2 linked regions of the Cohaesibacter sp. ES.047 genome follow. The protein of the gene in region 1 interacts with the protein of each later gene in a pairwise test. Links are inferred from orthologs where the notes say so. Each region holds a gene or a part of one and is shown in the gene's direction. Other genes may lie near its edges. The genes, in order: CPH65_RS20720 and dnaA.

Region 1 (15,797 bases):
GGAAGCCCGCAACCTGGAAGCACGCTCCGAAGCAGAAACTCTCAAGGAACGCATTGGCGCCAAGACCATCACCGTCATTCGTGCGGCCTCCGAAACCGGCCAGCTTTACGGCTCCGTTTCCACCCGCGATCTGGCCGACGCCCTGACTGCAGATGGTGTCTCCTTCTCCCGCAACCAGATTTCTCTGGATCGCCCGATCAAAACTATCGGCATGCACGATGTAACCGTGATTCTGCACCCTGAAGTCGATCTCATCGTGACCGCCAACGTCGCTCGTTCTCAGGACGAAGCCGACCGTCAGTCTGCTGGTGAAGATCTGACCCTGACCGAGCGTGATGCTGGCTTCGAATTCGAAGAGGATCTCGAGCTTGACGAAGAACTGCTCGAGGAAATCGAAGGCGAAGAAGCCTCTGACGACGCAGCCGAAGACGTTGCTGAAGAAGACGCTGCAGAAGAAGAAGAAAAATAAGCGATCTATCGCGTTCAAATCTGCAAGGCTGAGCCAATGCAGAGCCTGAAGCATCAAGGTCCGGAGCTGTTGTTCCGGGCCTTTTCTTTTGCACGACTCGCCCCGGTTATCTGGCCTTTTCCGGGCGAGCGATTCTCTCGCCAAGGACTCGAATACGGCAACAGAGTCCAGCGAAAGAAAAAGAAAAAAACTTTCCGCTGTTGATTGCCGTGAATTGCAATCACTGCGCTTCAATTCCAGTGCATCCTGTGACTATCTTGTTCATCACGTTGAAATGAGGATGAACATGGAAATTGCTGCAAAACGCGATAGCGCGGACTCTGTTGCCGCGCGTCAAGCACCGCACAATCTGGAAGCGGAACAGCAGCTGTTGGGCGCGATTTTGGTCAACAACCAGACCTATGATCGCGTCGAGGCCTTTCTCAAGCCGCACCATTTCTATGATCCCAATTTGCGCGAGATTTTCGAGAAGACGGCCCAGCTCATTCGGGCTGGCAAGATCGCCTCGCCGGTGACGCTGAAAACCTTTTTCCCAGCCGACCACATGGTCGCAGACACCCCCATCGACATCTATCTGCTGCGCCTTGCCTCGCAAGCAACCTCGATCATCAACGCCGAGGATTTCGGCCTCCTGATCATGGATCTTGCGACTCGGCGCAACCTCATCGACATCGGCACCGATGTGGTCAATGTCGCCTTCGATGCACCCATTGACACCCCGCCGCGGGCCCAGATCGAGGATGCAGAAAAGCGTCTGTTCGAACTGGCTGAAACCGGCGGATCAAACGGCGGCTTTGTCTCCTTTGCCGCAGCGGCAACCGAAGCAATTGAAATGGCGGAGGCCGCCTACAAGCGAGACGGCCAACTGTCGGGCATCTCCACCGGCCTTAAGGATCTCGATCAGAAGATGGGTGGCCTGCAGCATTCGGATTTGATCATCCTCGCCGCCCGTCCCGCCATGGGCAAGACCTCTCTGGTCACCAACATCGCCTACAACGTGGCAAGTGCGTATAAGGCCGAGGAACAGCCCGACGGCTCCATGAAGACGATGAACGGCGGCGTCGTTGGCTTCTTCTCGCTCGAAATGAGTGCCGAACAGCTCGCCACCCGTGTCATCGCCGAACAGGCCATGGTGTCGTCGGAAAAGATTCGCCGAGGCAAGGTGGATCAGGAAGAGTTTTCCCGCATCGCCCACAAGGCGCAGGAAATGCAGATCACCCCACTGCACATCGACCAGACCGGTGGCATTTCCATTGCCCAGCTTGCCGCGCGCGCCAGACGGCTGAAGCGCCAGAAGGGCCTCGATCTTTTGATCATTGACTATCTGCAGCTGTTGAGTGGCTCTTCGTCCAAGGCCTCGCAGGGCCGCGTGCAAGAGATCACCGAGATCACCACCGGGCTCAAGGCCCTCGCCAAGGAACTGGCCGTTCCGGTCATCGCCTTGTCTCAGCTTTCCCGTCAGGTCGAGTCCCGCGACGACAAACGACCGCAGCTCGCCGACCTTCGTGAATCCGGCTCCATCGAGCAGGACGCCGACGTTGTGATGTTCATCTATCGCGAGGAATATTATCTCGAACGTCTAGAACCCAAGCCGGGAACCGAGGAGCACTTCACATGGCAGTCCGAAATGGACCGAGCCATGGGCAAGGCCGAAATTCTCATCGCCAAGCAGCGTCACGGCCCGACAGGTGCCGTTCCTGTCGCCTTCCAGCGTGAATTCACCCGCTTCTCCGATCTCGCACGCGAAGACTATCTGCCCGATAATTACGAATAGGCGCGCCTCGTGATGCCACCCTTTTAAAGGGACAGGGCGCATCAACGCCTTGCTGCCTCAATCGCAATATGCTTGCATGGCGCGAACCCGTATCAAGTCCGATTGCGGGTTGGCAATCAGCATCACCCTGCGATCCCGTCTTTAGAGGGCCTAGTCATGAAAATCTTTCAACACGATGCCCCCAACCGATCTAGACAGCACACACAGATCTATGCAGTCTACGAGTTGGCCTATTCTCTGGTGGATTTAGGCGCGGCCCTGCTGTTTATCATTGGCTCGGTGATGTTCTTCTACCATAGCTGGCTAATCCCCGGCACATGGTGTTTTCTGATCGGCTCGGTGCTGTTTGCTGTGAAACCATCCTTGCGCTTTGCCCGAGAAGTGCATTATCTGGTTGTGGGCGACCGAGACGATCTGGCAGACAACACCAGTGACTGAAGCCCCTTTCGCTCATACCAAGCCGTCTCAATAATCGGAAGATGCTCTGGTTTCCTTGATACCCCAAAGGCCTTGTGCTGACCAAAGCGCAAGACAGCTAAAGCTGCCCGAGCCGGAAAGTCGAAATCACATGACGCAGGATCCAATCTCCTCCCGCCTTGCCCCACATGTGAAACATCTGTCTGCTGGTGATGCGGCCATTGCCGGCAGTCTGTTGACCATCGATCTTGGTGCGCTTGAGATCAATTACGCCGATTTGGTCGAAAAGAGCGGCGAGGCCGAATGCTCCGCTGTCATCAAGGCTGACGCCTACGGCACCGGGCTGGAAGAAGCGGCAAAGACCCTGTGGCAAGCCGGATGCCGAACCTTCTTCGTTGCCCATCCTCAGGAAGGCGCCCGTGCCCGCAGCACCCTGCCCGACGCCACCCTTTATGCGCTCAATGGCCTCGTTGGCGATGATACGGACGCCACCATGTCCTACTACCATACGCACCGGGTTCGCCCGGTGCTTGGCTGCTACGAGGAGATCGACCTGTGGTCCCGCTATTGCAGATCAATTGGCGAGGCATTGCCCTGCGGACTGCATTTCGACACCGGGATGAACAGGCTGGGGCTGAGCAAGAAGGCGGCCCACAAATTGTCCGACGCATGGACAACGCAACCGCCCCCCTTCACCCCGACACTCATCATGAGCCATCTGGCCTGCGCCGATGATCCGCACCATCCGCTGAACAGCACGCTGCTTGACCGTTTTCGCGCCATCCGCGCCCTCTTCCCCGACATTCCTGCCTCGCTCGCCAACTCGGCCGGTGTGTTTTTGGGCCCCGACTATCATTTCGACCTGACCCGCCCCGGCATCGCGCTTTATGGCGGTCTGGCGACCAGCAACCGCCCCAATCCCATGCAGACCGTGGTGACCCTGAACAGTCGCGTCCTCTCCACCCGCCACGTCCCTAAGGGACAATCGGTGAGCTACGGCGCGAGTGAAGTCACCAAGCGGGACAGTCGCCTTGCAATCATCAACATGGGATATGCCGACGGCTATCTGCGCACCGGCTCCAGCAGCGACAAGCGCAAGGGCGCGCGCGTCTATATCGAGGGCTATGAGGCCCCGATCATCGGGCGCGTGACCATGGACCTGACGATCATCGACGTCACTGACATACCGGAAGACGCAGTGAAGCGCGGAAGCTGGGTTGAGCTGTTCGGCCCTCACATGCCCATCGACGAAGTGGCTGCAATTGCCGGCACCATCGGCTATGAGCTTCTGACCAGCCTTGGCTTGCGTAGTCTGCGTCGCTATCTATAAAGATAAACCGGTTCCGATTCGATGGCGCAGCATCCCTTGATGCAACGAGCCAGATGCTCAGAAAGCCCCTCCCAATGGCGCGCTCCAAATCCACTTTCGTCTGTCAAACTTGCGGTGCAGTTACCAATCGCTGGGCTGGCCGCTGCGAGGCGTGCGGCGAGTGGAACTCGATCATGGAAGAAAAGGAAGGCGCCGGCATCGGCGGCTCCCCCAAGACCGTCCGCGGCAAGAGCGGCCGAATTGTCGAGCTTGTCTCCCTGTCCGGCCAGGAGCAGCCCGCCCCCCGAATCACAACCAACGTCGCCGAACTGGATCGCGTCACCGGCGGAGGCTTCGTCAAGGGATCGGTTCTCCTGCTGGGCGGAGATCCGGGGATCGGCAAGTCCACCCTGCTCATTCAGGCATCGGCTGCACTGACCAAACGCGGCCACCGCGTGGTGTATATCTCCGGCGAGGAAGCCATCGATCAGGTTCGCCTTCGCGCCGCCCGTCTTGGCCTTGCCAAAGAGACTGTGGAACTTGCGGCCGAGACGAGCGTCGAAGACATTCTGGCCACCCTCACCGCAGGCCCGCCCCCTGAAATGGTGATCATTGATTCGATCCAGACCCTGTGGACCGACAGCGCCGACAGCGCACCGGGAACGGTCACGCAGGTGCGGGCATCCGCACAGGCCATGATCCGATATGCCAAGCAGACCGGCGCAGCGGTGATCCTTGTGGGGCACGTCACGAAGGATGGACAGATTGCCGGGCCACGCGTTGTGGAACATATGGTCGATGGTGTGCTCCAGTTTGAAGGCGACTCCGGCCATCAGTTCCGCATCCTGCGCGCCATCAAGAACCGCTTCGGTCCCACCGACGAAATCGGCGTGTTCGAGATGACAGGCGGCGGCCTCAGTCAGGTTGCCAATCCATCGGCCATGTTTTTGGGCGAACGCAATCTTTCTGCGCCGGGTGCAGCGGTCTTTGCCGGCATGGAAGGCTCCCGCCCGCTTCTGGTGGAAATTCAGGCGCTTGTCGCCCAGTCACCTCTGGGAACACCGCGTCGCGCTGTGGTTGGCTGGGACACAAGCCGCCTATCCATGATCCTTGCTGTCTTGGACGCCCATTGCGGGGTGCGCCTGTCTGGCCATGACGTCTATCTCAATGTCGCAGGCGGCATGAAGATCAGCGAACCGGCAGCAGATCTAGCAGTTGCCGCAGCTTTGGTCTCGTCTCTTGCTGGCGTGGCCTTGCCATCCGAAGCGGTCTATTTCGGCGAGATCAGCCTGTCCGGAGCGATCAGACCAGTCTCCCATGCGCCAACGCGCATCAAGGAATCAGCCAAATTGGGCTTTTCGAGTGCCGTTGTTCCCGAAGGGGTGCTCAAATCCGTCAAAACACCTGAACTCGAACTCTCAGGGCTTGAAGGCCTCACCGATTTGGTTGCACGGATCGCCGTCGGCTCGAACCTCAATCCCACAGACAATCCTGAGGATTGATAACAGGTGCAAAAAACCTTGCTCTTGCCAACTTCGCACCCTATAGAGGGGCAAAGCGGCACTTGCAGTTTTTCGTATGCAGGTGTTAAAGAGCTTTTGCAGTCCAGGCCAGATAACAGGATCGATTTCTGATGCCCATCGAACTCCTAGATGTCATTTTACTTGTCGTCTTGCTGATTTCGGCTTTCCTCGCCATGATTCGCGGCTTCGTGCGTGAAGTCCTTGCGATCGGCGCCTGGGTTGCGGCCGCGTTCGCAACGCTGAAGCTTTTCGACGTGGTTCTGCCGATGGTCACCCCCTACTTGACGCAACCCCTTGTTGCTCAGGCCGCAACGGCTTTGGGGATCTTTCTCATCACACTCATCGTGGTGTCCTTCATCACCATCCAGATTTCCGACTTCGTGCTGGACAGCCGCATTGGCGCCCTTGACCGGACGCTGGGCTTCGTTTTTGGTGCCTTGCGCGGCGCGATCCTGATGGCCGTCGCCCTGATCTTCTTCAACTGGTTCGTTCCAGAGGACAAGCAGCCCAACTGGGTTGCTCAGGCCAAGTCCAAGCCATTTCTCAATGAAATGGGAGACAAGCTGATCAGTCTGTTGCCCGAAGATCCTCAGGAACAGCTGATGGAAAAGATCCGCCAGCAGCGCGAAGGCACGCCTCCGAACGAGGAAGCCAGCTATTCGAACGACGAACGCGATGCCATCGGCGAGATTGCCAGCACCACGGCAAAGCAATAAACGTTGCAATGAATCGCCCTTCTATACATTTGCGTAGCTGACGAAGCCGCATGGGTATGGTAGGAACACTCCATGGAATTGGCGGGTATGTCCCGCCATTCTTCGTTTGTAGATCAGTGCATCCATTTTGCGCTCAAAAGCGCAATTGGTGCTCTCATCAGAAGATCAAATGACACCACGACATCCCTCGGGTTCCCCTATTCGATCGGAGCAGTCGGGTTTTTGAAGGACTTCTCGCCCATGTCTGAACAGAGACAAAACCCCACGTCTCAAGACTTCTCAATGATTGAAGACGACAGCTCGGCCTCCGCTGCGCTCTGCGCGTCGGAATCAGGTTCCTCCTCTGAGCTTCATCAAGACGACGACTGGAACGGCGAAGGAGATACGCTGCACGAGGAATGTGGCGTGTTCGGTATTGTTGGCGCGGATGATGCCGCCGCCCTCACCGCTCTGGGCCTGCATGCGCTGCAGCACCGCGGTCAGGAGGCTGCCGGCATCGCCACATATGATGGCGAGCATTTCCATCTTGAACGCCGTTTTGGCCTCGTGGGTGATAATTTCTCCAATTCGGACGTGCTTGAGCGCCTGCCCGGCAACGTCTCGATCGGTCACAACCGCTACTCGACCGCAGGCGGCGCTGGCCTTCGGAATGTCCAGCCTCTGTTTGCTGAGCTCGAAGGGGGCGGCATCGCCGTTGCCCACAATGGCCAGTTTACCAATGCCATGACCCTGCGCCGCTCGCTGATCAAGCGCGGCGCGATTTTCCAGTCCACATCGGACTCCGAGGTCGTTCTCCAGCTGATTGCCAAGAGCCGCGAATCCGACATCATCGACCGCTTCATCGACGCCATCCGGCAGATGGAAGGCGGCTATGCTCTGGTTGCCCTGACGCGCAAGAAACTGATTGGTGCCCGCGACCCGCTGGGCATCCGTCCGCTTGTGCTTGGTGATTTGAACGGCTCACCCGTGTTTGCCTCAGAGACCTGTGCTCTTGACATGATCGGTGCGAAATTCGTGCGCGAGGTCAAGAACGGCGAAGTCATCGTTTGCACCAAGGAAGACGGCATTCGAAGCTTCCATCCTTTCGCTGAACGCCCCGCACGGCTGGATATCTTTGAATATATCTATTTCTCCCGGCCCGATTCCTTCATCGCCGGTCGCTCCGTCTATGAAGTGCGCAAATCGCTGGGTGCCGAACTGGCCAAGGAATGTCCGCTCGATGTGGACGTGGTCGTGCCCGTGCCCGATTCCGGTGTGCCTGCCGCTCTTGGCTATGCGCAGGAAATCGGCATCCCGTTCGAATTGGGCATCGTCCGCAACCACTATGTGGGACGAACCTTCATCGAGCCGACCCAGCAGATCAGGGCCCTCGGGGTCCGTCTCAAGCACTCCGCCAACCGCTCTCAGGTCGAAGGCAAGCGCATCGTGCTGGTCGACGACAGTCTGGTGCGCGGCACGACTTCATCCAAGATTGTTCAGATGATGCGCGATGCTGGCGCCAAGGAAGTGCATATGCTGCTGGCCAGCCCGCCGATCACCCATTCGGACTTTTATGGCATCGACACGCCCGACCGCAAGAAACTGCTCGCCGCCCAGATGAACTTGGAAAGCATGCGCAAATATATCGGAGCGGATTCTCTGGGCTTTGTCTCGATTGATGGTGTCTATCGCGCCTGCGGCTTTGACCGCCGCAATCCCGATGCCCCCCAGTTCACGGATCATTGCTTTACCGGCGACTATCCGACAGATCTGGTTGATTTCGAGGGCGAAGAAAATCATCGCGCACCGGGCCTTCTCAAGGACTAGGGCCGGTGCCGCGTTGGCACAGACTTGAAGAGATAAGGGAAGGACCCAAGCACATGACCGAACAACGCCTCAAGGATCGTCTGGCCGTCGTCACAGGTGCCTCTCGCGGGATAGGCTGGCACGCGGCCCTTGCTCTGGCGCGCGAAGGCGCACACGTGATCGCCATTGCCAAGACCGTTGGAGCACTGGAAGAACTGGATGACGAGATCCAGAAAATGGGTGGCTCGGCCACCCTCGTTCCGTGTGATCTGATGGACTACGACGCCATTGATCGTCTGGGCGCGGCAATCTTTGAACGCTGGGGCAAGCTCGATATCCTGTTCGGCAATGCCGGTCTTCTTGGCGCGGTCACGCCCATCGGACATCTCGATCCGGTGAAGGATTGGGACAAGGTGCTTGGTGTCAATCTCACCGCCAACTGGCGGCTCATTCGTTCGCTTGACCCGCTGCTGCGTCAGTCAGATGCGGGTCGTGCGCTCTTCATGACCTCCGGTGCCCCCCATAAATGCAAACCTTTCTGGGGCGTCTATTCGGTCTCCAAGGCTGGCCTTGAAGCGCTCGTACGGACCTATGCCGGAGAAACCGAAAAGACCAGCGTTGGCGTGAACTGCTTCAATCCGGGGCCTGTTCGTACAGGCATGCGCGCCAAGGCAATGCCGGGCGAAGATCCGATGACCCTGCCGCATCCCAGCGAACTTGCACCCTATATCCTCGATTGCCTCTTGCCAGAATGCAGCGACAGCGGCCGCATGTATGATTTCCCCTCCAAGAGTTGGAAAGATTACGGCAGCCCGGTAATCGACTAGCCCAAACGCTGTCTCGCGCGACTCGCAAGAGTTGCACCCGCGAGCCAACAGCTGGCATTGAGCCGAAATAATCCCGAATCAATCTCTAAAGAAGCCCCATTAAGAGTCTGTCTTAATGGGGCTTTCAAAATATGTTCCATAACCTATTCGGCGACTTCTAGTTCAGCACCGCGACCGGGCAGGTAACCGGAGCGATCACTCTCGACCGCCTTGCGCAGCCGCTCCTCGGCTTCGCTGGCCTCGCGCTGACGATCCCACATCGAGGCATAAAGTCCCTTCTGTTCCAGAAGTTCGGCGTGACGTCCGCGCTCGCGAATGCCTCCATCCTCAAGCACGATGATTTCATCCGCCCCGATCACCGTCGACAATCGGTGAGCGATCACCACCGTCGTCCGGTTTTGTGACACCTTATCCAGCGCCGTCTGAATTTCCTGTTCGGTATGGCTATCGAGCGCCGACGTTGCCTCGTCGAGAACGAGGATCGGCGGAGCCTTGAGGATGGTCCGGGCAATGGCCACGCGCTGCTTCTCGCCGCCTGACAGCTTCAGCCCCCGCTCCCCAACCTCGGTATCGAACCCGGCGGGAAGGCGCGCGATGAAATCGGACACCTGCGCCATGCGAGCCGCTTCGACAATCTCCTCACGGCTGGCATCAGGACGCCCATAGCCGATGTTGTAGGCGATGGTTTCGTTGAACAGGACCGTGTCCTGCGGAACCATGCCCACATTCTGACGCAGGCTGTGCTGCTCTATATCGCGCAGATCCTGTCCATCAATCGTGATGGACCCACTCGTCACATCATAAAAGCGGAACAAAAGGCGCGATATCGTCGATTTACCTGCCCCGGACGGCCCGACAATCGCGACCGACTTGCCCGCTGGCACTTCGAAACTGATCCCCTTGAGAATCGGCCTGTTGGCATCATAAGCGAAATGCACGTCATCAAACCGGACGGTCCCGCCTTTAACGTCAAGCGGCTTGGCATCGTCCTTGTCCGTCACCTCGGGCGCTTCGCGCATCAGCTCGAACATGGATTCCAGATCCACCAGCCCCTGCTTGATCTCGCGATGCATGGAGCCGAAGAAGTTGAGCGGAATGGCAAGCTGCATCAACAGCGCATTGATCAGCACGAAATCACCGACCGTCTGCGTTCCGGTCATCACCGCATGGGCCGACAGCGCCATGCACAGCGCCATACCCGTCGAGAAAATAGCGATCTGGCCAAAGTTCAACCACGTCAGCGACACCCAGGTGCTGATTGCGGTTTTCTCATAGACCTTCATCGACTGGTCAAAGCGATGCGCTTCGCGCTCTTCGTTGCCGAAATACTTCACGGTTTCGAAGTTGAGCAGACTGTCGACGGTCTTTGAGTTGGCGTCATTGTCGGATTCATTCATCTGGCGGCGGATGTCGATGCGCCAGGCCGTTACCCGCACAGTGAAGGCGACATAGAGCGCCACCATGGTCACGACGATTACCAGATAGATCACATCGAACTGGAAGGCGATGACGGCAGACATCATCACGAACTGCAACAAGGTGGGAACGGCATGCAGAATGGTGTGACGCACCACCCCTTCGATGCCGCGCGTCCCGCGCTCGATGATCCGAGACAGCCCGCCCGTGCGCCGCTGCAAATGGAACCTGAGAGACAGGTTGTGCATGTGGCGGAAGGTCTTGTTGGAAAGATTGCGCACCGCATGCTGCCCGACCCGTGCAAACAGGCCATCCCTGAGCTGATCAAAGCCCACATTCATGATCCGGCCCAGGCCATAGGCGGCCACAAGCATGATCGGCACACTAAGCCAGCCCACGGGGCCCACGCCATCAGGCGCAGCGGGATCTGACAGGGCATCCGTCGCCCATTTGAAGGCATAGGGCGTCAGAACATTGATCAACTTGCCCAGAAACAGGGCGCTTAGAGCAAAAGCAACGCGTTTTTTGAGGTCTGCCCGATCTGAGGGCCAGATGTAGGGCCAAAGATTGCGCAGGGTTTGAAGCGACGAGGCTTCCGCGTCAACCGACGCTCCAGTGCGCACGTAAGGCTCACTGGCATATCTAGAACTTCTCATTATGACTTGGTCCTGAGGTCTTCCCCGGCAATCGACGCATGGTCATAGGCATCGATCAGCCATTGGGATTAATCTGCATGGTTTTTGAGGCTCCGATCGTGGAGCCCCTTGAAGAAAGCGCTGTTGGCGCCGAAAAACTGGTCCAGTCGATCAAAATCGACTTTGTAACGACTCTGCTGCCCGGCGGTTTCCAAATGAATGAAACCGCATTCCCTGAGCACCTTGAGATGCTGGGAAACGGTCGACTGCGCCAACGGCAGGGTAGAGCAGATATCGCCACAGCAATGGCTGTTCTGAGAGCTGAGCTTCTGGAGGATCATCAGGCGGGCGGGATGGCCAAGGGCCTTGAACCCGCGGGCCAAAGGATCGAAATGATCACAGCACTTCTGATGCCCTTTCGGTCCTGGGCCATGATGCGCTGTGTCTTCAGCTGCACTGACGCTCACATCCGCCAGATCGATGGTGACTTGATCCACCGGATTCTGATCGCAGCAGCCGTTTCTTTCGCCCATCTCTCCCTCATCTCATCTATCGTGTTTGTACGATGAATAAGGGATCCGGGATCACTTTGCAAGGTTTCATCGAAAAAATACGATGAAACAAAAACCCGAACGGCCCGAAAATCACTCTCCGGGCCGTTTGAATTCTTGACTGTTGAACGAAACGAGTGGACGACGGTCCGCTCGTCACTCAGGCGCGCCTTTACTCGGCGGCATCCTGATCGAGCATCGCGGACTTATCGCTCTCATCGGGCGACTCGACCGCATCAAAATTGTTATCCCAACCGTCCTCGCCCTGCGGCAACTTGAAAACCTGTCCGGGATAGATCCAGTTGGGATCGCGGATCTGATCGACATTGTTGTCAAAAATCGTCGAATACCGAATGCCCGCACCATAAACCCGGCGCGCAATCTGCCAAAGATTGTCACCGCGTCTGATGATGACCTTGCGCGTCTTGACGTCGGCCAACTCGGCATCAGCACTCATCGACTTGGCTGTATCGTCGCTAACACTGCTCTGTGCCTGATCCTTCTCAACATCGGCATTGCTTTCGGCAGACGCCGACACGATCGCCTCAGGCGCCGCCTTGGAGAAGGACACTTCCGCACGCTTGGTAACAGCACCGGTGACAGGATCAATGAGATCGACACGCGCCTGATGATCACCAACCTCCAGATCAAGCTCGCCATCAAACAGGAACCGACCCGTCACGCCGCTACGACTGTCCGAAATGGACTGGTTGTCGACATAGAGGCGAACCACAGATCCGGCAGGTTCCGCCGCACCGGCAACAAACAGGGTGTCACCTTCGATTTCAACCGCTTCGATGGAAACCATAGATGGTAAAGCCGGCGCTGGGGTCTCTTCTGACTGAGCCTTGGGCTCTTCAACCTTGGCAACTTCGGTCGGCTCAGCCTTAGGCTTTGCCTCCGCTGCTGGCGCATTCGTTGCCGCAGTGCCTTCCGAACCGCTTTCGGCCGTTCCTGTGCTGTCTGCATCGGAAGCAACCGTCTGCTCTGTCTGTTCTGTCTGTTCTGTCTGGGCAGGTGCCTCTTTGGCGACAGGTGCAGTCCCTTCGTTGTCAGTGTCCGTGGTCTTTTCCACCTTGGCCACTTCAATAGGTTTGGACGGATCCTCGTCAGGTTCTACAACATTGGAGAGCACGCGAGAGGCCTCACCCGGCTTTGTCTCAAGGACAAGCAATTCACCCTTGCTTTCCTCGGGCATGGCCACCGTCACATTGCTTTCCGATACAATAGTTTTACCGCCATCTGCGGATTTCGCAGCAAGCGACAGATCGGACACACCCTGCTCGAGCGGTTTTTCAAGCATCATCACCCAGTCGCCATTGGCATCCGCCTCGGCCTGTGACAGAACCATGTCGCCATTCTTGAGCTCAACCGTCCACCCCGGGCTTGCCTTGCCAGCAACGAGAGTTTGACCATCCTGCTCAACACGCACGATATCAAAGCTGGGCTGTGTACCCGTTGCCGCGTCGCTTACTTCTTCGGTTGCATCGGGGCTTGAAACGGATCCGCCATCGGGAATCCCAACCGCGTTGCCTTGATCGCTGGGCGCAGCAGCAACCGGCTCCGCCGCTGGTTCGCTGGACATCTCATCGGTTTTGGAAAGGCTCGCGACATCGGTCGTGCTTTCGTCCAAAACCGGTGGTTCAGATTGAGGCTCGGCAGCATTTTCAGCAGTATCATCGGTTTTTTGGGGTGCCGAATTGGCCGGCTCGGTGGGTAGATTGGTTTTACTTACCGTTGCCACAGGGGCCTTCGGCTGAGGATCTTTTGCACCAATCCCCAATTGGTCACCGAATACAAAGATGCCGACAACGACGGCGATAACACCACCACCTAGGGCAAGAAAAGGAGCTGCAGATTTCATGCTTCAGTCACACTTCTGTTTAGCCATCCCGGGGTTGAGCATCAGTCTTTTCCAACAGGTTCATGCATGAAGATTTTCTCTCTTCGCATGATTTTTCTTGCTGTTTTTTCAAAGGCCAGTCACGATTGCATACCCACACACGCCGCGGAATCGAAGAATTTTATTCTTATCCTACAGACAGGTAGCCTTTTTTAAGGATTCGAGCAAGGCTGCGCGGCTAATTGCCTTTACTGGCGCAACCCATTTTGAACCGAACGCAACAGAACGAACATGGCTTTACTGAAAAAAATTTGCGTATACTGCGGATCCGGCGCCGGCATTGACCCCGCCTACTCCAACGCTGCCAAGGTGCTCGGACGCTCCATGGCCCGCAACTCTATCGACCTTGTCTATGGCGGCGGCTCAATCGGCCTGATGGGCATTACCGCGAAAAGCGTGCTCGATCATGGTGGCCAAGTGACAGGCATCATACCATCTTTTCTGCAGGAACGCGAGGCGATGCTGGACGAGGTGCAGGAGCTGATCATCACCGAGGACATGCATGAGCGCAAACGCAAGATGTTTGAATATGCTCAGGCATTTGTGGCACTGCCCGGCGGCATAGGCACCCTTGAAGAGCTTGTCGAAATGCTCACATGGGCGCAATTGGGACAACACAAGAAGCCGGTTCTGCTGGCCAATATCAATGCCTTCTGGGATCCCCTGATAAGCCTTCTGGACCATATGCGCGAAGAGGACTTCATCCGCAGTGGCATGGATGTTTCGTTCCTCTCCACATCCGATCCCGAAGAGATCGTTCCCCTGCTGATCGAGGCCTGCAAGGATTTGCCGGATGATCTGCTATCGCAATCCACCGATGCACCCGATCTCAACCGCTTCTAGAAAGACTTTCAAAGGGCTCGCCGCAGGCCGGTCGGGACGTTCGACTTTTCCACATTTTAAACCTGCAAAGCCGGCGGGCGCGGTTCCCTGCGTCTGCTCCGATAGGCGTCATAGGAATAGATCAACACCGACAGCCAGATGAGACCAAAGGTAACCAATTTGCCCGCTGGCACAGTCTCGTTGAGCAAGAACACCGCCACGAGGAACTGAAGCGTCGGGTTGAGATATTGCATGATTCCGATTGTCGACATCCTGAGCCGCCGCGCCGCCATGGAAAACCAGATCAGGGGAAAGGCCGTCAGAATCCCGGTTATCAGAATGAGAACGCTGATCATCGGATCTGAAAGGCTGAGATGTCCCAACCCTGACGATTGCAGATAAACAACATAGACAAGCGCGAAGGGCGCAACGATGATCAACTCGATCAACAGCCCCAGATTGGCTCCAACCGGAACAATCTTGCGCAGATATCCATAGCTGCCGAATGTAAAGGCCAGCAGCAGTGAAACAATCGGTATCGTCCCCAACAGAATTATCTGCAGGGCAATGGCGAGGAACGCAATGACAATGGCCACGAGCTGCAACCGCGAGGGACGCTCTGATAAAAGCAGATACCCGGTCGCCACATTGACCAGAGGCACGATGTAGTAGCCAAGGCTTGCCTCTGTTGCCCGGCCATGGCCGACTGCCCACACATAGGTGAGCCAATTGCCGCTGATCAGAAATCCTGTCAGCGCGAGAATGCCGAACACCTTGGGTTGACGTAGCGCAGACCAGACCTCTCTCCAGCGACCGAGCAGCAAAAACCAGATCGTCATCATGGCCAACGACCAGACGATCCGGTTGGCGACCACTTCCACGGACGGAACTTCGGCCAGAAGCGAAAAATACAGTGGGAACAAGCCCCATGAGCCATAGGCAGCAAGCGCAAAGAACAGACCGTTGCGCGTCTCCTTGGTAGAATCAGCTGAGAGAGCGGACGCGGTTCCGCCCAGATTGATGGGGTCTTGGCTCATGGCGCTTCAATTCCGGCCCGCTGAACAACACGCTCCAGCAACGGCACTTTATCAGGGGTATTTGAAAAGCTTATAGGTGATGGAATCCACCAAAGCCTGGAAGGAAGCATCCACGATATTCTCGGAAACCCCAACTGTAAACCAGCGATGCCCATGGCCGTCGCGACTTTCGATGAGAACACGCGTGATTGCGCTCGTGCCACCATTGAGGATACGCACCTTGTAGTCTATCAGCTCAAGGTTCCGTATCTTGTCCTGCAACGGCCCCAGATCCTTGCGCAAGGCAAGGTCGAGCGCGTTGACCGGGCCCTGCCCTTCGGCGACGGACATTTTGCGCACCCCATCAATGACGAGCTTCACGACCGCTTCAGACTGGGTGACCAGATCGCCGCTCGAATCAAAGCGCCGCTCCACGCCAACGCGGAAACTCTCAACTTCGAAATAGCTCGGCACATGGCCCAAATGACGACGCGCGAGCAATTCCAGAGACGCTCCGGCCCCCTCATAGGTGTAGCCATTCGCCTCGCGTTCCTTGACGATGGACAGAAGGTCTGGCAGGCGCGGATCACTCTTGTCGACCTCAATTCCCATGCGCCGCAATTCATCAAGCAGA
Region 2 (15,662 bases), 3.9 Mb from region 1 along the record:
GGGAAGCGCAAGGGCAGGAATCGCCGCATGTTGATTATGTGACGGACAGTCTGGGCAGCTTCCTCAATGACGTGCTTGATGCCATCGGCCGCAAGCCCCAAACCTAAGCATCCTATCACTGGCATTATGTGCAGGAACGTTAAAGCTGAATTCCGGCGAGCGCTTCTCCGCTCGCCGGTTGTGCTGGTCTAGTCTAGGTGTTCGGTCCCGGGATTTGATGGATCGGATTCATTTTGAATCTTTCCGGATCCTCTGTCCACTTTTTGCAGATAAATTCGTATGGGGTCAGGCCCCTTAGCGTCTTCAATCGTCTAGCGAAGTTGTAGGCATCTATGAAAACAGCCAGATGCTTCTGGAGTTGCTCGTGATCGTCGTAATGGAACCGTTTGACGGTGGCATCCTTAATAGTCCGGTTCATCCTCTCGACCTGACCGTTGGTCCATGGGTGCTTCACTTTTGTCAGGCGGTGTTCAATGCCGTTTCCAGTGCAGACCCGGTCAAAGATGTGCTGGAACTCATGGAGATCGCGAGACCGATTGGTGAACTGGATGCCATTGTCGGTCAGAACAGTATGGATGGTATAGGGCACAGTGGCGACCAGATTGCGCAGGAACTGTGCAGCATTCATCTTTCCTGCCTTGGTATAGAGTTCAACGAAGGCATACTTGGAAGTCCGGTCAATAGCCACAAAGAGATAGAGCTTGCCTTCAGCTGTCTGTACCTGGGCAATATCGATATGGAAATAGCCGATCGGATAGCTCTTGAAACGCTTCTTTGGCTGCTTGTCGCCTTCGACACTCGGTAGTCGCGAAACTCCGTGTCGTTGCAGGCATCTGTGCAGTGAAGAGCGCGTCAGATGCGGGATTGTCGGCTGGAGTGCATAAAGGCAGTCGTCGAGAGGCAACAAGGTATGCCTGCGGAAGGCGACAATGGTCGCTTCTTCTTGCCGCGAAAGCACAGTCGAACGTGGCTCCTTCGGTCCGGTTCTTAAGTCCGCTTGTGAGGTGCGCGTCTTCCACTTGACGACCGTTTTCTGATTGATGCCGTATCGCTTGGAAAGCACTCTCAGGCTCTCTTGACTATTTTGTATTGCTCGACGGACTGCCTCTGTCGTCGTGGCGCTGCCGTGTAGAACTTGGCCCATAGTGCTTCCCTCCATTCAAATGAGAAAGGTGCACCATCAAAGCATGGGATCAAACATCTAGGGCAGCGCTGATCGCCTTTTCGATGTCCTTGACGGGGGAATTGGTCAGGGTCTTGTCCAATTCAAGAACAATTGCATCGGTCACTTCTTTGTGAAGCAACGGGCGCATTTCACCCAATGTCTCAGGGTCCGCAATCAGGACCAGATTTTCGATCTTGCCTGCATGCACCTTTGAAAAGAGGTCAGACGCCAGAATTTTCGAAAAGGTCGCCTCCATGGATTCCTTGCCGTCCATATCGGGAGGGATTTTTCCCGACGGGCCCTGATCAGCCAGATCTCCGGGGGTGAGATCGTGGTCGAAACGCAGCGAGACCTCGCCCACCTTGCTGTTGGCATCAAAGAATTTGGCACTTTCGCCGGTTGCGACGACGACGGTGGTTTCCTTGGGCAATCTCATCATGGCTTCCCTTTCCTTTTGATTTGACCGGGCCTTTCATTTGACCTGGTCATGAATTCCATCGAGCCTTTCATTTGAAACGGATCCCAACTGGACAGCTCGCTCTTCAGTCAACGCGAACAAAGGCGCTTTGTTCCGGCTCTCCTCCAAACCATCACTTTATCTGGCATCAAGTTGGGTCTTCCAAACAAAAGACGCCCCGTCCGGCATACGAACGGGGCGTCTTTGTCAGATCGACCTTGATCTAGGATGACCGATCCGGCCATACACTGCCAACTGAGACAGCGTAAGCCATCGGACGGATCCGATTACATTTGAGGCTGGTACTCAGGCTGCGCTTCCAGTTCCTCCTGGGTAGCATTGATATACACCCGTACCATGCCACTTTCCGAAGAGCGCAGAACGCTCAGTTCGTCCATGTTTACCGCAATGCGGTGTTCGTTGACGCCCAGAAAGCCGCCGACATCCAGAACAGCTTTGTCAATGGAGCCGTTCTTGTTCAGAACCAGTTGGTCAACTTCGCCGATATCTTCGTCGTTGGCGCTGTAAAGGCGGGCGCCGGTCAGATCATCAGCGGTCATCTGATCGCTGCTGGCCACTTCATAGCCTTCAAATTCAACTTCGGGTGCGACAAAGAAGCTACGAGTCTCGTCATAGGACTTCTTCATGGTCTCACCGGTTTGATTGAGCGCGGAGTTCAGACCCTCCTGCGTTTCATCCATGGTCTTGGAGACCTTGTCTTTGGCCGATTCGTAACCGCTCTTTACGTCATCCTTCATGGATTCGTAACTGTTCTCGGCGGTTTCCTTGCCATTCTGCATGGTTTTCTCGATGTCGGCGCCGCTCACACCCATCGCAGATACGTCATTCATTGGGCGTTCGAACTCTGGAGCATTTTCAAGGGTCGCCTTGTCGGTTTTGACAACAAGGAAGAAGGTGCCCGGATCATCCGTTTCATTGACCATCTTGATGCTGTTCATATCGACAGCGACGTCTTTCTCGCCAATGCCGAGGAACCCGCCAACGCCCAGCACGACTGCTTTCACGCTGCCATTGCGGTCGAGAACAATGTCATTGACTTCACCCAGATCGTCCCAATCCGTCTCGGCACCTGCCGCAACAGTGCTGCTTTCATCGAAGCTGTCATATTGATCCTGAGCAGAATAGATGCGCATGCCGATAAAGTTGGATGCAAAGATGTCACTCTCGGCGACGGTGTTGATCGTATTGAAGCTGCCCATCGGGGTTTCGGCCATGGCAGCGGTGGTGAGCATGAGGCCCATAGCGGTGGTTGCAAGAATGCGTTTCATTGGTCTCTCTCCTCTCTAGATTGAAGACTTGAGTTATCCTGAACACAGGCTTTCAACCGTGCGTCTCAGTTGCCTAGACAATGGGCAGGTTAGCAAAAGAGTTCCGTTTTTTTTCTCATCCTCTCCATTTCCAGCGCCCCAGCCACGCACTCCAAACTCTTGGCGGAATTCATTTATCTATTTGTTTTTAAAATGTTATTCGTATAATCAAGACCAGCCGTTTCTTCGAGATATTTCAGAGCAATTTTTTAATCATGCCGCGCCATAACGGGGGCCTCATTTTTGGCCAACGCGGTTGGTGAGGAGAAAAATCGGACTGATCTATCCAGAACTCCGCACCTTTACGGGTTGCCGTCTCTTGCAGTGCGGCATAGGTTCGTGGGACCTCAATAAACAGGGCCTGTTGCCCTGTTCTGCCACCAGGAGGACTTGATGGCTTATGAAACGATCAATGTAGAAAGTCATGACGGCGTTGGCTTGATCAGACTGAATCGCCCCAAGGCGCTCAATGCCCTGTCATCCGAACTCATTGCCGAAGTCTCCAAGGCTCTGGACGAGTTCGAAGCAGACGACAAGATTGGCGCGATTGTAATCACGGGTTCGGAAAAGGCCTTCGCGGCCGGAGCCGACATTAAGGAGATGGCCTCAAAGAACTATATGGAAGCCTATCTTGAGGATTTCATCACGCCATGGGACCGCGTTTCCAAATGCCGCAAGCCGGTGATCGCAGCCGTTGCCGGCTATGCATTGGGTGGTGGGTGCGAACTTGCCATGATGTGCGATTTCATTCTGGCGGCAGAGACAGCCAAGTTCGGCCAGCCCGAAATTACCCTCGGAGTCATGCCCGGCGCTGGTGGCTCGCAGCGGCTAACCCGCTTTGTCGGCAAGTCCAAGGCCATGGAAATGTGCCTGACCGGACGGATGATGGATGCCGAGGAAGCGGAACGCTGCGGACTTGTCTCGCGGATCGTACCGGCTGATGATCTGGTGGAAGAGGCGATGAAAACCGCCAAGAAAATCGCCGATTTCTCTCTGCCAATCGTCATGATGGCCAAGGAGAGCGTCAATCGCGCCTACGAGACGACCCTTGCTGAGGGCCTTCGCTTCGAGCGCCGGCTGTTCCATTCGATGTTTGCCACCGAGGATCAGAAGGAAGGCATGGCCGCGTTTGTCGACAAGCGCAAGGCTCAATTCCAGAACAAATAGTCGCACCAACACCGCTTGAATGCGCCCGTTTCGGGCCTTTCAGGAGTCATTTCATGTTGACGCCCGGTGAAAGTTTGACTATAAGCGCGAGCCATTGGGCGGCAATCTGTATGCCGCCTTTTGCTATCGGCGGGTCCGTCTTGTTCGGAACTCAGAGTGTTTGATCACACCGCCGTATTTCGAGAAAAGCAAAACGCAACCCCGTTTTGTCAGGATTGCTGCTCGTCCTTCCGGCCTGTACAGCTTTGAGGGCTGATGTGATGTAGCGGCGTAAGCGGGCCGATGATGGCCTGCGCAAGAGTGAATAAGGAACAGGCTCCATGGCCAATACTGTATCCGCCAAGAAGGCGACCCGTACAATCGAGCGCAAAACCGCTGTCAACAAAGCACGCCGCACCCGCGTACGCGGCCTTCTGCGTGTCGTTGAAGAAGCGATTGTAGCAGCAGACCAGGCAGCAGCGTCTGAAGCCCTTCGCAAGGCTCAGTCCGAAATGATGCGTGCCGTCTCCAAGGGCGTCTATCACAAGAACACCGCTTCTCGTAAAATCTCCCGTCTGTCCAAGCGCGTGAAAGCAATCGCAGCCTAAGATCAGACATGTCGAAAAAGGCCCGGCTTGACCGGGCTTTTTTTCCGACCGTGCGAGCCTTGCCTCTGCCGAGTGTCGTGTTTTTGTCACACTTTTTCCGGGAATCGCTTAGCAGAAACCGGTATGTTCTCCTTTTGATCGATTCTAAATTTTGCCCCTTATATCAAGAGGTTAAAAAGGACCGCGCTTGTTGTGCCCCGATGCATGCGATTCTGCGATGGTCAATATGGAACGTGACGAAAAAAAATTTAACCGACATTTTGTGAGCTAACTTGACAGTTTTCTGACAGAATCTGAAGAGTCGCAACGGGATAGCTTGGTCAAGAGCAAATGTGAAATTTTTGGCTTATTTGCTTGCCCTTTGAAGCCCTGCAGAATCTGCTTGTCGGCTGCTTGCACGGCCATCTCAGGCTGTGTATGGTCAGATGCGCCACGCGGGAAGCGCTTGCAAAGAACACAACAAATGAAGTCCTGAATACTCATTTGAAAAGCGGTTGCAGCCAGTCCCGAAGGCCTTTCGAAACACTGCCCAGTGCGAGTTTCTTTGCTGGGCGGACTTGTGGGCAGCAAGTCGAAAGAGCTGGCGTTTCATGTGACTTCTTCGCCTGTGCGGTGAAGGAGTGATTTCTGCCCAAATGCAACATGTGTTCAGTTTTGAAAGGATGGTCCTTGCGGATCATTCTCTAAGGAGTGTGTGTCTTTGCGGAATGCGGAATCGTATGCTGGCGATCTTGAGGTAAGCAAAGCCTGGGATCTGTTGTGCCAAGACCCGAACGCGGTCCTCATTGATGTGCGAACCCATGCGGAATGGTCCTATGTCGGCGTGCCTGTGCTTGAGGATGCGGCAAGGGACGTGCTTCTGATCGAGTGGATTTCCTATCCTCAAATGCAGGTGAATGCGAATTTCGCCGATCAGCTCATGGCAGAACTGCACAAACGAAGTGTAGAACAGAATTCAGCCCTGTTGTTTCTTTGCCGGTCAGGCGTTCGATCGAAAAATGCGGCAATTGAGATGACAGAGCGGTGGCAGGGACCCTGCTACAATATTGCGTCCGGCTTCGAGGGGGATTTGGACGTCAACTTGCATCGGGGACAGCAGAACGGCTGGAAGCATGCAGGGCTTCCGTGGCGGCAGTTCTGAAGAATACGAATTGTCGCTTTCGACAATTTCGTTTAAAGACGCAACCTGGTCGTGATCGAGAGAGCGGAAAATTTCGCCGAGATTGCGGCTTGTCAAGGAAAACCGCTGTTTTTTGGCGGCTATTGGGCTAGTAAATAAAAATGAAAACACAGCAGACGGCCACAAAGGAAAATGTTGATATGGAGATGGGTGCGGCTGCTCATCAAGCTTTTCCTAAGGCTGCCTCCCGACAAGAGGAGCCTTCGGTGAAAGTGGGCAAAGAAGAATGGGATCGTGTTAGACAGCGGTTGCAGGCAGAGCTCGGAGAAGATGTCTTTTCAAGCTGGTTCGCAAGCGTTGAATTGGAAGACGAACAGAACGGACTGGTTATCCTGTCGGTTTCGACCCGGTTTCTGAAATCCTGGATCCAGTCTCATTATGGCGAACTGCTGATGTCGCTCTGGCGCGAGGAATGCGAGCAGGTGCGCCGAATCGATTTGTTCGTGCGCGGCGCCGTTCGTCCCAAGCCTGCGCAGGCCAAAACTCAGGCTCCGGCTCTGGACGGTGGCGAGCATTCAAGTGCTTTTGCCCGTCAGCAGGCCAGCAGCTCCATGAGTTCCGATCATGATCATATGGGCGGCTCGCCGCTCGATCCGCGTCTGACCTTCGAAACCTTCGTTGTGGGCCAGTCCAACACCCTCGCACATGCGGCAGCAAAACAGGTCGCCATGGCTCAGCCAGGCCAGCCGGTTTCTTTTAACCCGCTGTTCATCCATGCGTCTGTCGGTCTGGGCAAGACACACCTTTTGCAGGCCATCGCTTGGGAAGCCAAAAAGTCCAATCCGTCGGCCAAGGTGCTTTATCTGACGGCTGAACGCTTCATGTATTCGTTCGTTCAGGCGCTCAAGAGCCAGTCGGCTCTCGACTTCAAGGACACATTGCGCGACATCGATATTCTCCTGATCGACGATCTGCAGTTCCTGCAGGGCAAGTCGATCCAGCAGGAATTCTGCCACACGCTCAACAGCCTCATCGACGGCGCCCGTCAGGTGGTGGTTGCGGCTGATCGCCCGCCGGTCGAGCTGGAAAGCCTCGATGAACGCGTCCGTTCGCGTCTGGCCGGTGGTCTGGTCAGCGAATTGCAGCCCCTTGAGAAGGAACTGCGGCGCTCGATCCTCACGGATCGTGCCCAGCAGGCGTCGCGCCGGGATCCGAATCTGGCCATTCCCGAGCTGGTGCTTGACCATGTGGCCGGCATCATCCGCTCGAATGGACGGGATCTTGATGGTGCTTTCAACCGCCTGATGGCACACAATCAACTGACCGGCGCTCCGATTTCGGTGGAGATGGCCGAGCAGGCACTGAAGGATCTGATCCGCTCGAAAGAGCCGCGCCGCATCCGTATCGAGGATATCCAGCGCGTTGTTTCCAAGCATTACAATGTGTCACGCTCTGACCTGTTGTCTTCTCGCCGGACCCGCACGATCGTGCGTCCGCGCCAGATCGCGATGTATCTGTCCAAGATGCTGACGCCACGCTCCCTGCCGGAAATCGGTCGGCGGTTTGGCGGTCGCGACCACACGACGGTTCTGCATGCCGTGCGCAAGATCGAGGAGCTCGCAGGATCTGACAATACCCTGCAGCAGGAAATCGAGATGCTGAAGCGGAACATCGCCGAGTAGCAAATCGGCACATCAGCAGCAGCCCTCAGGCATCCCTTGAGACTGCACCGAAAAATAGCGCTGATAAGTGCGAGAAATTTGAGGGGATCGGCTCAGTAATTGAGCCGATCCCCTTGCCATATCCGGCCATTCGGTTCAAAGTTGCGTCCCCGCACTTGCCGGTATCTGGTTCGGGAACGCGTATTGATTGTAATGAAGTAGGGAATTTAGGGATATGAAAGTCACTCTCGAGCGGGCAACCCTTTTGAAGTCGCTGAACCATGTCCATCGGGTGGTAGAGAGACGGAATACCATTCCGATCCTCTCCAACGTGCTCCTCAGAGCCGAAGGGGGAGATCTGGTCTTCAAGGCAACCGACCTCGATCTGGAAGTGCTGGAAACAGCGCCGGCCATGGTTGAAGTAGGGGGCGCAACCACCGTCCCGGCTCACATGCTCTATGACATCGTTCGCAAATTGCCCGACGGCTCGGAAGTGACTCTTGAGACGAACGAAGATCAGACGTCCCTTGCCATCAGCGCCGGTCGGTCGCATTTCACCTTGCAGATCCTGCCGGTAACGGACTTCCCCGACATCACGGCCGGAGAGTTCAGCCACACCTTCACGATCAAGGCGCTTGATCTCAAGCGACTCATCGATCACACGCAGTTCGCGATCTCGACAGAGGAAACGCGCTATTATCTCAACGGCATCTATGTGCACAGCATTGAGGTCGACGGCACCCAGCTGTTGCGCGCTGTGGCCACGGACGGTCACCGTCTGGCACAAGCTCAATTGCCCGCTCCGGCAGGGGCTGCTGGCATGCCCGGCGTGATCGTGCCGCGCAAGACCGTTTCGGAAGTCCAGAAGCTGATTGAAGACCCCGAAGCAAACATTGCGGTCGAGCTATCCGAATCCAAAATCCGCCTGACGATCGGGCCGGTCGTGCTGACGTCCAAACTGATCGACGGCACCTTCCCGGACTATGAAAAGGTCATCCCAAAAGGCAACGACAAGGCCATGAAGGTCGAGAATGCCCTGTTTGCCCAAGCGGTTGATCGTGTGGCGACCGTGTCCAACGAACGGGGCCGCGCGGTCAAGCTGAGTGTCGAGTCTGGCCGTCTGGTGCTCTCTGTTTCCAACCCCGATTCGGGCACGGCAACCGACGAGCTGGCAGTGGAGTATGATTCCGAACCGATGGAAATCGGCTTCAATGCCCGTTACCTGCTGGACATCACCAACCAGCTGGAAAGCGACAGCGCGCAATTCCGACTGGCTGATTCCGGCTCGCCGACCCTCATTCAGGACTATGGTGACAATGACACGCTCTATGTGCTGATGCCGATGCGCGTGTGATCGGATCCGCTCCGACGACATCACGATCAGATGGAGCGTTTCCATGGGCATTTCTTCGGAAATGCCCTTTTTGACTCAAAGCCGCACAAGGCAGGCAACAGACAGGGACTGGTTCGCACGCATGACAGATACGCCTTCAGCCGCCGCCTTTCTGACGCAGGACGATGCGCCTGTCGACAGGGTTTCGGTTCGATCTGTCAGCCTGACCGACTATCGCAACTATCCCACCCTGTCGCTGGCCCTTACTGGTCGGCATGTCGTCCTGACCGGAGCCAACGGATCGGGCAAGACCAATTTGCTTGAGGCCATTTCCTTTCTGTCACCGGGCCGCGGGCTCCGGCGTGTCGCCTATCCGGACATCGCCCGCGAGGGGGCGTCAGGCAGCTGGGCGGTCTCCGTTGCCATCGATACGCCCTTTGGCCCGACAAAACTGGGAACCGGCCTGCAACCGAGCCCGGATGGCTCCATGCAACGGCGCATCCGGATCAATGGCGCTCCGAGCAAATCGGCGGAAGGCCTTGGCGACCATGTTTCGGTGATCTGGCTCACCCCTCAGATGGACAGCCATTTTACGGGCGCAGCGTCCGAGCGGCGTAAGTGGCTCGACCGGATGGTGCTGGCCATCGACAAGACCCATGGCAGCCGCGTCAATGCGTTCGAGAAAGCGATGCGCCAGCGCAATCGGCTGCTCGAAGAGGCCCCGCACGAGACGGTTTGGCTTGATGGCATTGAGGCCCAGATGGCCGAATATGGCTCAGCCATCGCGACCGCAAGGGCCGAATTGGTTTCGCTCCTGAACCGATCTCTTGATTTGCTGCATGCAAACGAAGGGTCATCGGCCTTTCCCAATGCTCTGGTGGGGCTTGAAGGCATTCTGGAAGCCGAGGCTTTTTCGCGCCCGGCGATCGAGAGCGAAGAGCATTATCGCGGCATCCTGGCGCAGATGCGCAACCGGGATCGCGGCGCAGGCCGCACGCTTGAAGGGCCGCATCGCTCCGACCTGATCGTTCGTCACGGCCCCAAGGATATGCCCGCAGCCAAATGTTCGACCGGTGAGCAGAAGGCGCTGTTGTTGGGGATCGTATTGGCACATGCGCATCTGGTTGCCGAGAGATGCGGGCGCACACCGCTTGTGCTTCTGGACGAGGTCGCAGCCCATCTTGATGAAAGCCGCCGTCTGGCCCTGTTCGATCTTCTGGACCGGCTCGGCTGTCAGGCCTGGGTGACGGGCACCGATGATGCCGTCTTCGAGCCGCTGGGGGATCGCGCCGAACGCTTCCATGTGGATCTGGGCACCGTGGTTCCGATCACTAGGATGGAACATCCCGGCGCAATCGGATAAGCTCCGCCCATGAAAACGACAATCACCGACACATTGGCCACAATTCTGTTCTTCACCGTCCTTGCAGGGTTTGTCGAGCTGTACATTGCCCAGCTCAGCCTTGAGCAAATGCTGATCACGCGCCTCATCATGGTGCCGGTGATGGTCGCCACCGGGCGGCCCTACGGCCTTTATCGCGATTGGTGCTTTAGAAAGGTGCTGCCCGGGTCAGAACCCATGCGCATGTTGATCGACGGACTTGCCTTCATCAGCTTTCAGGTCCCGGTCTATGCAGCGACGCTTTTCATCGCCGGAGCCAGCATTGAGGAGGCGTTGACCGCCATTGGATCAGCCATCCTGTTGATGCTGCTGGTCAGTCGCCCGTTCGGTCTGTTCCTTGAGCTCGTCCGGCGTCTCGCCGGCGTTTCGGCATTGTAACGGGGCGAGACGATCATGGTCAGACGCAGGAAACGCTGGAAATTTGCCCGATCAAGAAACAGCTTTCTGATTTTGTTCCTGTCCGTCTCATCCCTTCTGCTGCTGATTTTCAGTGGGGGAGACATCAGCCAGATCGGCGGGCACAACGCCGATGGCCCGATCTTGAAACAGGGACTTGATGGCGATCAGATCCGGCGGACCGGCCTAAGTCTCTATAACGCCAATTGCATGAGTTGCCATGGCATCGAAGGGCGTGGCACCAGCTTCGCCCCCCCCCTCGTTCACCCGCTCTACATGCCCGACAAGCTCAGTGATCGCGCCTTTGTCAAGGCGATCTTTCAGGGTGTGGAGCAGACCAACTGGAAGTATGGCCCGATGAAGCCCGTGAAAGCGCTCAATCAGGTTGAATCCGCGCAGATTTTGGCCTATATCAGAAGCCTGCAGAAGGTGCCGAAATTCCGCTAAATTTTGCCCCAAAAAGCCCCAAACCAGACGCAAATTTTGCGTGAGCGGATAACTCTCCACAGAAGGCCCCGACTTCACCTCTCCTCTCTCGCCAGTTCAGTTGAATAAGGCGAAAAACCAATTATAAGTGAGAGGTTAGCTCAAGCCAAAGGATGACTGATTCGCATGAGCGATATTGAGAATAACAGTGACAGCGCTGAGTATGGCGCAGAATCGATCAAAGTCCTCAAAGGTCTCGACGCGGTACGCAAGCGCCCGGGGATGTATATCGGGGACACTGACGACGGATCTGGCCTGCATCACATGGTCTATGAGGTGGTCGACAACGCCATTGACGAGGCGCTCGCCGGTCATGCTGACCTGGTCACCGCGACGCTCAATGCGGACGGGTCCGTGACGGTTACGGACAATGGCCGTGGCATCCCCACCGATATCCATCACGAAGAAGGTGTCTCGGCTGCCGAAGTGATCATGACCCAGCTGCACGCTGGCGGCAAGTTCGACCAGAACAGCTACAAGGTCTCGGGCGGCCTGCATGGCGTGGGTGTCTCGGTTGTCAATGCGCTTTCGACCAAGCTTCTCTTGCGCATCTGGCGCAATGATCTGGAGCACGAGATCGAGTTCGCGCATGGCGACGCCGTCAGCCCGCTCAGGATCGTCGGTCCGGCCAATGGACAGCAGGGCACCGAGGTGACTTTCTATCCCAGCAACCAGACCTTCACCCATATCGAGTTTAGCTTCGCAACGCTTGAGCATCGGCTGCGCGAGCTTGCTTTCCTCAACTCTGGGGTGCGGATCCTGCTCACGGACAATCGCGGGGCGGACACGGTTGTCGAGGAGATGCTCTACGATGGTGGCCTTGAAGCCTTTGTGCGTTGGCTGGATCGGGCCAAGAAGCCGATTATCGAAAAGCCGATCGCCGTTTCCTCGGAGCGGGACGGCATCACCATCGAAGCGGCCCTGTGGTGGAACGATACCTACCATGAGAATGTGCTGTGTTTCACCAACAACATCCCGCAGCGGGATGGGGGTACGCATCTGGCCGGATTCCGCACAGCGCTGACACGTCAGATCAGCGCCTATGCAGAAAGCTCAGGTCTTCTCAAACGCGAAAAGGTCAACCCGTCAGGCGATGACTGCCGTGAAGGACTGACCTGCGTTCTGTCGGTCAAGGTTCCAGATCCGAAATTCTCGTCCCAGACCAAGGACAAGCTGGTTTCCTCGGAAGTCCGGCCCGTTGTCGAAAGCCTGATCAGTGCCGCGCTGAATGAGTGGCTGGAGGAAAATCCGGCCGAAGGCAAGACAATCGTATCGAAGGTGGTTGAAGCTGCCGCGGCCCGCGAGGCCGCCCGTAAGGCACGCGAGCTGACCCGACGCAAGGGCGCGCTCGATATCGCCTCTCTGCCCGGCAAGCTGGCCGACTGTCAGGAAAGAGATCCTGCCAAGTCTGAACTGTTCCTGGTGGAGGGTGATTCCGCTGGTGGATCGGCCAAACAGGGACGGTCTCGTGCCAATCAGGCCATCCTGCCCCTGCGCGGTAAGATCCTCAACGTGGAACGCGCCCGGTTTGACAAGATGCTCTCCAGTCAGGAGATCGGCACCATGATCACCGCGCTCGGAACGGGCATTGGCAAGGATGAATTCAATCCCGCAAAGCTGCGGTATCACAAAATCATCATCATGACCGATGCTGACGTCGATGGCGCTCACATTCGGACCCTGCTTCTGACCTTCTTCTTCCGGCAAATGCCCGAACTTGTGGAAGGCGGTCATCTCTACATCGCCCAGCCACCGCTCTACAAGGTCAAGCGTGGCCAGTCCGAGCAATATCTCAAGGATGAACTCGCCTTTGAGAATTATCTCATTGATGCGGGTCTTGATGAAGCGGTTTTGACAACCGGCTCCGGTGTTGAACGGGCCGGCTCCGATTTGCGCGGTCTGCTTGATGAAGCCCGGGCCTTCGAGAAGGCTCTCGACAGTCTGCATTCCCGCTACAATCGTTCGGTGGTCGAGCAGGCAGCGATCAGCGGCTTGCTCAATCCGGACATCGCCGATGACGACAAGGCCATCGAAGAAGCCCTCGCCCGTGTTGCCCGTCGCCTTGACAGGGTTGCCGAGGAAACAGAGCGGGGCTGGGTCGGCACGATCGACGATGACGGAAACTATGCGTTCGAACGCACGGTGCGCGGCGTGAAGGAGGCGGCCATTCTTGATTCCGCTTTGATGCAGTCGGCCGACGCCCGCAAGCTCAATCGGCTTGGGTCGGAGCTCAGAGAGGGCTTTGACTATGGCACTGTCATGCGCCGCCGCGAAAAGGAATACACCATCTACGGTCCGATTTCGCTGCTGCAGGAAGTCTATACGCTTGGACGCAAAGGCATTGCCATGCAGCGCTACAAAGGTCTTGGCGAGATGAATGCCGAGCAGCTTTGGGAAACAACGCTGGATCCGGATGTCCGGACTTTGTTGCAGGTTCGAGTGCAGGAAGCCGACGACGCGGATGACATCTTCGCCAAGCTGATGGGCGATGAAGTCGAGCCTCGCCGGAACTTCATTCAGGACAATGCCCTGAATGTCGCAAACCTCGATGTCTAGCGGTTAACCACCGATAGCCAACCGCCGGGAGTGGGACATGGCCTCAGCCGACGAGATTATCGCAGCGCTTGACATGCAGCCCCACCCGGAGGGCGGCTATTTCGTCGAGACGTTCCGCGATGACGAAGGCAGCAACGGTCGCGGTCATTGCACCGCGATCTATTTTCTGCTCAAGGCCGGAGAGCGCTCCCACTGGCATCGTGTTGATGCGGTGGAAAGCTGGTTCTGGCATGATGGTGCCCCGTTATCTCTTAAAATGGCTGAAAACGGGCAGAATGTGGTCGAGCATAACCTCGGCCCGGACATTCTGAACGGTCAGGCACCGCAAGCAATCGTTCCAAAAAACGCATGGCAATCGGCCCAATCCCTTGGTGACTGGACCCTTGTCAGCTGTGTCGTTGCACCGGCCTTTCAGTTCGAGGGCTTCACCCTCGCGCCAGAAGGCTGGGAGCCGGATGGCTCTTCTTCCGCTTCATGATGCGATCTCTCATTTCTCTGTCTTCCTCTCAGGTGACACATGAAGACAGGTGACAAGAGCCCGGCATTTGACTAAGATCGGGACACAACTTTCCCCTGCATGGTGCCGAAAATTGGCACCTGCCAGCAACCAAGCCCTGAAGGAGGATATTTATGAGTGTCTTTTTGTCCCTCCGGGCAAACGGCATCTGAATGGATGACGGATCTTGCCTGGATCAACGGCCTTGCCGCGAGGCTTGCGCCGACCAAAAAGTATGTTCTTAAGGCAAGACAATGACTTCCTTCGAAGACTTTCTTGGCAAAGCCCCTGACAGGAAACCCGGCTGGACCCTGTCCGAACTTGGCTTTACTGCCCATTTCATGAGCCAGCTCGACATCAACGAGCTGGACACCCTCACCCCTTTTCGCATCACGGAAATCCAGCGAACCATCGTGATGGGTCTTGGTGAAAGTGGGGCCAGGCCCCTGCGCACGCCGCACAAGGTGCCAACGTCGGATTTTGGCGTCGGCGATTGGGTGCTCACCGACCATACCGACCAGATCGTCCGGCGTCTTGATCCCAAGAGCGAGCTCAAACGCCGCTCTGCGGGCACGGATGTGTCCGAACAGATCATGGCCTGCAACGTGGATGTGCTGTTTATCGTCTCATCCTGCAATGACGACTTCAATCTTGCGCGCCTTGAACGCTTTCTGGCGCTGGCTAGGGACGCGGACGTAACGCCTGTAATCCTGATCACCAAAACGGATCTGTGCGACGATCCCGAGCGCTATCTGGAACCCGCAAGGGACCTGATGGCCGGGGTGGATGTTATCGGTCTGAATGCCAAGGATACCCAAGCGGCAGATTCGCTCGCGCCTTGGGTCGAAAAGGGCCGGACAGTTGCCATGGTGGGGTCATCCGGTGTGGGCAAAACCACTTTGCTCAATGCCCTGACCGACCGGGCCGATGCCACACGGGACATCCGCGAGGATGATGCCAAGGGGCGGCACACAACCACCTTCCGTTCCCTGCATCGCACCGTCAATGGCGCATGGCTCGTCGACACGCCGGGGATTCGCGCCCTCAGGCTGCACGAAAAGAGCACCGGCATCGAGCAGGTGTTTGATGATATCGTGGCATTGGCGGCACAATGCAAGTTCAGCGACTGTCAGCATGACACCGAACCCAAGTGTGCGGTTCAGGCTGCCATCTCGTCCGGGGAACTAAAAGCGGACCGGCTGGATCGTTGGCGCAAGTTGCAGGCCGAAGACAATCGCAACACCGAAACGATCGCAGAAAACCGCCGACGCTCCAAGACTTTCGGCAAGATGGTAAAGAATGCGGTGAAGGATTCCGATCGCTTCAAGGGGCGCATTCAAGATGATGATTGAGACTGCGCAGATCCTGTTTCTGCACGGGGCCTCCTCATCGGGCAAATCGACATTGGCGAGGGCGTTGCAAGACGCCCTTCCCCTCCCTTTCTGGCACATTTCCATTGACCATCTGCGTGATTCCGGCGTTCTGCCTAGCAAGCGCTTCAAGTCGGG

What was found.
Region 2: the proteins of CPH65_RS20720 (region 1) and dnaA interact in binary tests that used the Escherichia coli proteins (3 or more experiments, as listed by UniProt). The link is inferred for Cohaesibacter sp. ES.047 from one-to-one orthologs.

Annotation. Positions count from the first base shown.
Region 1 is NZ_LT907844.1:4,528,046-4,543,842, forward strand. What follows is about bases 1-2,999. They hold CPH65_RS20720 (replicative DNA helicase), read left to right. Parts: upstream 1-755; coding sequence 756-2,243; downstream 2,244-2,999. Other genes in these bases: rplI (50S ribosomal protein L9), read left to right, coding at 1-469; CPH65_RS20725 (YrhK family protein), read left to right, coding at 2,400-2,681; alr (alanine racemase), read left to right, coding at 2,812-2,999. In the rest of the region: more of alr, read left to right, coding at 3,000-3,990; DNA repair protein RadA, read left to right, coding at 4,065-5,471; CPH65_RS20740 (CvpA family protein), read left to right, coding at 5,603-6,208; purF (amidophosphoribosyltransferase), read left to right, coding at 6,491-8,014; CPH65_RS20750 (SDR family NAD(P)-dependent oxidoreductase), read left to right, coding at 8,068-8,820; CPH65_RS20755 (ABC transporter ATP-binding protein/permease), read right to left, coding at 8,964-10,892; CPH65_RS20760 (helix-turn-helix transcriptional regulator), read right to left, coding at 10,961-11,404; CPH65_RS20765 (LysM peptidoglycan-binding domain-containing protein), read right to left, coding at 11,595-13,286; CPH65_RS20770 (TIGR00730 family Rossman fold protein), read left to right, coding at 13,557-14,168; EamA family transporter RarD, read right to left, coding at 14,225-15,184; cimA (citramalate synthase), read right to left, coding at 15,236-15,797. UniProt on the Escherichia coli protein: The main replicative DNA helicase, it participates in initiation and elongation during chromosome replication. Travels ahead of the DNA replisome, separating dsDNA into templates for DNA synthesis.
Region 2 is NZ_LT907844.1:592,524-608,185, forward strand. What follows is about bases 5,405-8,268. They hold dnaA (chromosomal replication initiator protein DnaA), read left to right. Parts: upstream 5,405-6,030; coding sequence 6,031-7,506; downstream 7,507-8,268. Other genes in these bases: CPH65_RS02615 (rhodanese-like domain-containing protein), read left to right, coding at 5,405-5,845; dnaN (DNA polymerase III subunit beta), read left to right, coding at 7,721-8,268. In the rest of the region: CPH65_RS02585 (pyrimidine 5'-nucleotidase), read left to right, coding at 1-107; CPH65_RS02590 (IS481 family transposase), read right to left, coding at 194-1,144; CPH65_RS02595 (host attachment family protein), read right to left, coding at 1,194-1,604; CPH65_RS02600 (PRC-barrel domain-containing protein), read right to left, coding at 1,910-2,911; CPH65_RS02605 (enoyl-CoA hydratase), read left to right, coding at 3,344-4,117; rpsT (30S ribosomal protein S20), read left to right, coding at 4,438-4,704; more of dnaN, read left to right, coding at 8,269-8,839; DNA replication/repair protein RecF, read left to right, coding at 8,883-10,181; L-alanine exporter AlaE, read left to right, coding at 10,191-10,598; CPH65_RS02640 (cytochrome c), read left to right, coding at 10,614-11,063; gyrB (DNA topoisomerase (ATP-hydrolyzing) subunit B), read left to right, coding at 11,229-13,658; CPH65_RS02650 (cupin domain-containing protein), read left to right, coding at 13,696-14,136; rsgA (ribosome small subunit-dependent GTPase A), read left to right, coding at 14,409-15,506; CPH65_RS02660 (chloramphenicol phosphotransferase CPT family protein), read left to right, coding at 15,496-15,662. UniProt on the Escherichia coli protein: Plays an essential in the initiation and regulation of chromosomal replication. Binds in an ATP-dependent fashion to the origin of replication (oriC) to initiate formation of the DNA replication initiation complex once per cell cycle.